Sediminicoccus sp. KRV36: one gene and its partner. The protein of the gene in region 2 interacts with the protein of the main gene of each other region in a pairwise test. Links are inferred from orthologs where the notes say so. Each region holds a gene or a part of one and is shown on either strand. Other genes may lie near its edges.

Evidence for each region.
Region 1: the proteins of ligA (region 2) and leuS interact in binary tests that used the Escherichia coli proteins (3 or more experiments, as listed by UniProt). The link is inferred for Sediminicoccus sp. KRV36 from one-to-one orthologs.

Annotation. Positions count from the first base shown.
Region 1 is NZ_CP085081.1:751,404-754,857, reverse strand. Bases 301-3,443 are described here. They hold leuS (leucine--tRNA ligase), read right to left. Parts: upstream 3,089-3,443; coding sequence 512-3,088; downstream 301-511. Other genes in these bases: LHU95_RS03465 (alpha/beta hydrolase), read left to right, coding at 3,170-3,443; lptE (LPS assembly lipoprotein LptE), read right to left, coding at 301-522. Also shown: more of lptE, read right to left, coding at 1-300; more of LHU95_RS03465, read left to right, coding at 3,444-3,454.
Region 2 is NZ_CP085081.1:1,157,682-1,160,894, reverse strand. Bases 49-2,950 are described here. They hold ligA (NAD-dependent DNA ligase LigA), read left to right. Parts: upstream 49-405; coding sequence 406-2,496; downstream 2,497-2,950. Other genes in these bases: LHU95_RS05135 (CreA family protein), read left to right, coding at 2,530-2,950; recN (DNA repair protein RecN), read left to right, coding at 49-385. Also shown: more of recN, read left to right, coding at 1-48; more of LHU95_RS05135, read left to right, coding at 2,951-3,012. UniProt on the Escherichia coli protein: DNA ligase that catalyzes the formation of phosphodiester linkages between 5'-phosphoryl and 3'-hydroxyl groups in double-stranded DNA using NAD as a coenzyme and as the energy source for the reaction.

The DNA of each region.
Region 1 (3,454 bases), 410 kb from region 2 along the record:
CACCGCCACCCCCTGCACCACCCGGTCGCTCAATTCGGTGACCAGGCGGCGATTCATGTCCTCCAGCGAGGCATCGGCGGCAAAGAACTGCAGATCCGGCAGGTTGACCGCATCCAGCGTGCGCGCGCTGCCGCGATCCACGGCCTCGGGCGGGTTGCCGATGGTGGTCAGCACCCAGTTGGCGGTGGCGATGACGCGGATCCGTGTGATCAGGCCATCCGTGCGGTAGCCCAGCACTTCCGCCGTATTGGCGATATTCACATCGAGCAGGTAGCGGGCCTGCACCCCGGGCTCCAGGCCTTCCAGCCCACGCTGCAGATTGCGCCGCATCACCTGCCCGTAACGCTCGCCGATCGGCCCGACCCGGACCGAAGCCATGGCGCGTTGCAGGGAGGGGTTGCCGCCAGCCGGGCTTCCCGAGGCCGAGAGGGCGCCGCCGCCACCCGGCGCATAGACCGGCTGGAAGCCGCAGCCGGCCAGGGCCAGCAAGGGCAAGCCGAGAAGGCTGCGTCTAGATGACAAGATTGACCACCCGGCCTTTCACATGGATGCGCTTGCGGACGGGTTTGCCGTCCAGCGCGCGGGCCACATTGGGCTCAGCCTCGGCCAATGCGAAGACCACCTCATCGGGCGCGTCCACGGGCACCTCGATGGTGCCGCGCAGCTTGCCGAGCACCTGCACGGCGAGGGTCACGGTCTCCGCCCGCAGCAGCGCCGGGTCGGGTTCCAGCCAGGGCAGTTGCGCCACCAGGCCCCGCCCGGGATGAAGCAGCGCCCAGACCTCCTCCGCCAGATGCGGCATCATGGGCGAAGCGAGGCGCACCAGGGCCTCCATCGCCTCGCGCCGCGCGGCCAGTGGCGCCGCGGGGCTGTCGGCGATGGCATTGGCCAGCTCATGGATGCGCGCGACGGCGACGTTGAAGGTGAAGGCCTCCAGCGCCTCGGTCACGCTGGCAATGGCGCGGTGCGTCGCCTGCCGCAGCTTCTTGCCCGTGGCCTCATCCGGCTGATTCGCTTCCACCAGGTTCAGCGCGAGGCGCCAGATGCGGCCGATGAAGCGGCTAGCACCCGCCACACCCGATTCCGACCACTCCATGTCGCGCTCGGGTGGGTTGTCGCTCAGGATGAACCAGCGGGCGGTGTCGGCGCCGTAGCGGTCAATGATGGCGCCCGGGTCCACGGTGTTGCGCTTGGATTTGGACATGCTCTCGATGCGGCCGACCGTCACGGGCTCATCGCTGCCCTTCACGATGGCGGTGCCGTCGGCCCGCTTCTCGACCTCCTCGGGGTAGAGCCAGCGGCCATCGGCGCCCTTGTAGCTCTCATGCGTGACCATGCCTTGGGTGAACAGGCCGGCGAAGGGCTCGTCCAGCTTCACATGGCCAGTCGCCTTCATCGCGCGGGTGAAGAAGCGGCTGTAGAGCAGGTGCAGGATCGCATGCTCGATCCCGCCGATATACTGGTCCACCGGCAGCCAGGCATCCACGGCGGCCGGCGTCACCGGATCGGCCGCGCGGGGCGAGCAGAAGCGGGCGAAATACCAGGAACTGTCCACGAAGGTGTCGAAGGTGTCCGTCTCGCGCCGGGCCGGCTTGCCGCAGCCGGGGCAATTCACGTGCCGCCAGGTGGGGTGGTGGTCCAGCGGATTGCCGGGGCGGGAGAAATCCACATCCTCGGGCAGCACCACGGGAAGCTGATCGGCGGGCACCGGCACCACGCCGCAATCATCGCAATGGATGACCGGGATGGGGCAGCCCCAATAGCGCTGGCGGGAGACGCCCCAGTCGCGCAGCCGCCAATTGGTGACGCCCTGGCCCTGGCCCAATTCCTCGATGCGGGCGATGGCGCCGCGCTTGGCGCTGGGCACGTCCAGCCCGTTCAGGAAGTCCGAATTGAAGCTGATGCCATCATCCGTGAAGGCCTCATCGCCCACGCTGAAGGTCTCTGAATCGGCCCCGTTGGGGAGCACGACCGGCGTCACGGACAGCCCGTATTTCCTCGCGAAATCCAGGTCGCGCTGGTCGTGCGCGGGGCAGCCGAAAATGGCGCCCGTGCCGTATTCCATCAGGACGAAATTGGCGATCCAGACCGGGTATTCCTGGCCGGTGAAGGGGTGCTTCACGGTGAAGCCGGTGTCGAAGCCCTTCTTCTCACCCTGCTCGATCGCCACTTCGCTGGTGCCCATGGCGCGGCATTCGGCGATGAAGGCGGCGGCCTCGGCCGAGCGCGCGGCGGCGGCGGCCGCCAGCGGGTGCTCGGCCGCCACGGCCAGGAAGCTCATGCCGAAGAGTGTGTCGGGCCGGGTGGTGAAGACCTCGACCTCAGCGGTCCCATCCACCGGTGTCGCCAGCTGGAAGCGCACGCGCGCGCCTTCGCTGCGGCCGATCCAATTCGCCTGCATCAGGCGCACGCGCTCGGGCCAGCGGTCCAGCGTGCCCAGCGCCTCCAGCAGATCCGGCGCGAATTTCGTGATGGCGAAGAACCACTGGCTGAGCTTCTTCTTCTCGACCGGCGCGCCCGAGCGCCAGCCCTTGCCGTCAATCACCTGCTCATTGGCCAGCACGGTGCCATCCACCGGGTCCCAGTTGACCCAGCTCTCCTTGCGCTCGACCAGGCCCGCTTCGAGGCAATCGAGGAAGAGCTTCTGCTGCTGGCCATAATATTCCGGGTCGCAGGTGGCGAATTCCCGCTCCCATTCGAGGGAGAGGCCCATGCGCTTCAGCTCGGCGCGCATATTGGCGATATTGGCGCGGGTCCACTCGCCCGGATGCGTGCCACGCTCGCGCGCCGCGTTTTCGGCCGGCAGGCCGAAGGCGTCCCAGCCCATCGGGTGCATCACCAGGTGGCCCTGCGCGCGCTTGTAGCGCGCCACCACATCGCCCAGCGTGTAGTTGCGCACATGGCCCATATGGATCTTGCCGGAGGGGTAGGGAAACATCTCCAGCACGTAGTATTTGCGCGAGCCCGCCGGCGGCACATCCGGCACCGAGAAGCAGCGGGCGGCATTCCACGCCTCTTGCCAGCGCGGCTCGGCGGCGGCGAAATCGTAACGGGCATCCTGATGGAGCGGCTGGGGCGTGTCGGGCATGATGGGACCTGAATAGAGCCGCAAGCCGCGCACCTCAAGGCACAGGGTTGCGGCACGGCGAACTGTGCCAAACTCCTGTGCATGCGCTGGCTGCTCCTTCTCCTGATCCTCACCACCACCGCGGCGCGCGCCGCCGATGAGGCCGCCCATGCGCGCTTCTTCTCGGCGCGGGGCATTCCCGTGACCCTGCCCTCGACCGGCCTCGCCATCTCCTTCACGCAGCACTATCGGGGCGCCGTGCCGCATGCGGCCTTCGCCTTCGCCCAGGGGGCGGATGGGCGGGCCGCCTGGTCCATGGTCTCGGGCCATGACAGCCCCGAGGAGGCCGAGCGGATGGCGATGGCCAATTGCACCCGGCAATTGACG
Region 2 (3,213 bases):
GAAGATCGCCTCGGGCGGCGAGCTTTCGCGCCTCATGCTGGCCTTGAAGGTGGTGCTGGCGCGCGGCTCACCCGTGCCGACGCTGGTGTTTGACGAAGTGGATGCCGGGATTGGCGGTGCGACGGCGGCAGCGGTGGGCGAACGCCTGGCGCGCGTGGCCGAGCGCCTGCAGGTGCTGGTGGTCACGCACTCGCCGCAGGTGGCGGCGCGTGGGGCGCAGCATCTGCAGGTGGCCAAGGCGGTGCGCGGCGGCAAGGCGGAGACGCGCGTCCTGCCGCTGGATGCGCCCGCCCGGCGCGAGGAAATCGCCCGCATGCTGGCCGGCGAAGTGGTGACGGAAGCGGCCCGGGCGGCGGCGGCGAGCCTGCTGGATGGCCTCGCGTGAGCGAGAGCGCCGAAGCCGAAATCACCCGGCTGATCGCCGAGATCACGGAGCATGACCGGCGCTATTACGAGCAGGACGCGCCCAGCATCAGCGATGCCGAATATGACGCCCTCATGCGCCGCCTGCGCGCGCTGGAGGCCGAGCACCCGGCCCTGCTGCGCGCCGACAGCCCGACGCAGAAGGTCTCCGGCCAGGCGGCCGAGGGCTTTGCCAAATCGCGCCACCTGGCCCCCATGCTCAGCCTGGACAACGCCTTCGCTGAAAGCGACTTCACGGAATTCGCCGCCCGCATCCGCCGCTTCCTGAGCCTGGCCGAGACCGAGCCGCTGGATTTCATCGCCGAGCCCAAGATTGATGGGCTGAGCGTGAACCTGCTCTACGAACATGGCCGTTTCGTGAAAGGGGCCACGCGCGGCGATGGGGCGGAGGGTGAGGATATCACCGCCAACCTGCTGACCCTCGCCGATGTGCCGCGCGAATTGCCGGCCCCCTGCCCGGCGCTGATCGAAATCCGCGGCGAAGTCTTCATGGACCGCGCCGATTTCGAGGCGTTCCGCGCCACGCAGGAAGCCGCCCTGGCCGAGCGCGAGGCCCGCAAGGCGCGTGGCGAAAAGCTCGGCCCCGCCGTCACCATTCCGGTCAATCCGCGCAATGCGGCGGCCGGCTCATTGCGGCAGCTCGACCCCGGCATCACGGCGCAGCGGCCCTTGAAGCTCTTCGCCTATGCGATGGGCGAGGCGAGCGAGGTGCCGACCACGACCCATCACGGCTGGCTGGAAACCCTGAAGCGCTGGGGCTTTCGCGTGAACCCGCTCTCCACCCCGCTGCGCGAGGGTGCCACGGATCTGCTGAGCGAAACCCCCGTCGCCTTCCAGGCGCGGCTGGGGCGGGAGCGCCCTTCCCTCGCCTATGAGATTGATGGCGTGGTGTACAAGCTGGACCGGCTGGACTGGCAGGCGCGGCTCGGCTTTGTCGGCCGGGCGCCGCGCTGGGCCATCGCCTGGAAATTCCCGGCCGAGCAGGCGCGCACCCGGCTGCTGCGTATCGAAATCCAGGTGGGGCGCACCGGGGCGCTGACGCCGCGCGCGGTGATGGAGCCCGTTTTCGTCGGCGGCGTCACCGTCACCCACGCGACACTGCACAATGAGGATGAGATCGCCCGGAAGGATATCCGCGAGGGCGATACCATCATCCTGCAACGCGCCGGCGATGTGATCCCGCAGGTGGTGGAGGTGGTGGATGCCGGGCGGCCGGATCGCGGCCCGCCCTACGCCTTTCCCACGCTTTGCCCGGCCTGCGGCAGCCATGCCGTGCGCGAGAATGACGATGTGGTGCGCCGCTGCACCGGCGGTCTGATCTGCCCGGCGCAAACGGTCGAGCGGCTGCGCCATTTCGTCAGCCGCCGCTGCCTGGACATCGAGGGCATGGGCGAGGAGCGGATCGAGACGCTGCACGCCATGGGGCTGCTGGGCAGCCCGGCCGAGATCTTCCGGCTGCACACCCATGCCACACAGCTCGAAGCGCTGGAGGGCTGGGGCAGGCTCTCGACCCAGAAGCTGTTCGACGCCATCGCCGCCCGCCGCAACCCGCCGCTGGAGCGCTTTCTCTTCGCCCTGGGCATCCGCCGCATCGGTGAGCAGAACGCCAAGCTGCTGGCGCGGCATTACCATTCCATTGGCGCGCTGCGCGTGAAGATGGAAGCCGCCCGCATCATCGGCAGCGAGGCGCGGGAGGAGCTGGGCAGCATCCAGGGCATCGGGCCGGCCATCGCCACCGAGCTCGTGGAGTTCTTCGCCGAGCCGCATAACCTCGAAGCGCTCGACGCCCTGCTGGCGGAAGTGACGCCCGAGGATGCGGCGGTGATCGAGGCGGGCGAAAATCCCTTTGCCGGCAAGGCGCTGGTCTTCACCGGCACGCTCGAAACGCTCTCCCGCCAGGAGGCGGAGGCGCGAGCGGAAGCGCTGGGGGCGAAGGTCACGAAGTCGGTGTCGAAAAAGACCGATTTCGTCGTGGTCGGCGCCGATGCCGGCTCCAAGGCGGCCAAGGCGGCGGAGCTTGGCGTCACCGTGCTGAGCGAAATCCAGTTCCGGGAGATGGCCGGCCTCGGCTGAGCAACCCGCCCCCGGCCTGCGCGTTGCCGTTGCATGCGCCACGCCCTCACCCTGCTTGCCCTGCTCATCATCGCCCCGGTCGCGGCCCCAAGCTTGGCCTGGGCCGACGACACGACCGAGATCGGCCATGTCAACACGGCCATCACCAATCTGGGGCTCACCCGCAGCCATCGCGTCGTCGTGGAGCGCTTCACCGATCCGGAGGTGCCGGGGGTGGCCTGCTATATCAGCCAGGCGCGCACCGGCGGCTTTGCCGGCATGGTGGGCATGGCCGAGGACCCGGCGCGCTTCGCCCTGGCCTGCACCGCCACGGGGCCCATCACCATCACCCCCGCGCTGCGCCGCGGCGAGCGGGGGGAGCGCGTCTGGGAGGCTTCGACCAGCCTGTTCTTCAAGGAAACCCGCGTGCACCGCTTCGTGGATGAGGGCCAGAACATGCTGGTCTACCTGGCCTGGAGCACGCGGCTGATTGACGGCTCACCCCATAACGCCCTGGCCACCGTGCCCTATCGCTGAGGCAGCCCGGGCGCCGCCCGCCTCTTCGCCAATCCCGCGCCGCATCCCGCCGACGCCCTGCGCAGAGATCGTTGGCGAATGCTGGGGGCTGCTCAGGCGCGAGGGATTTTTTTGGCACCCGCAAGGCACCGGGTGCCGCCGGTGGCATCAGCGCGCCGGGCCGCGCGGCAAGGGCGGAAAAGACCGGCGCGGCCGAGCCGT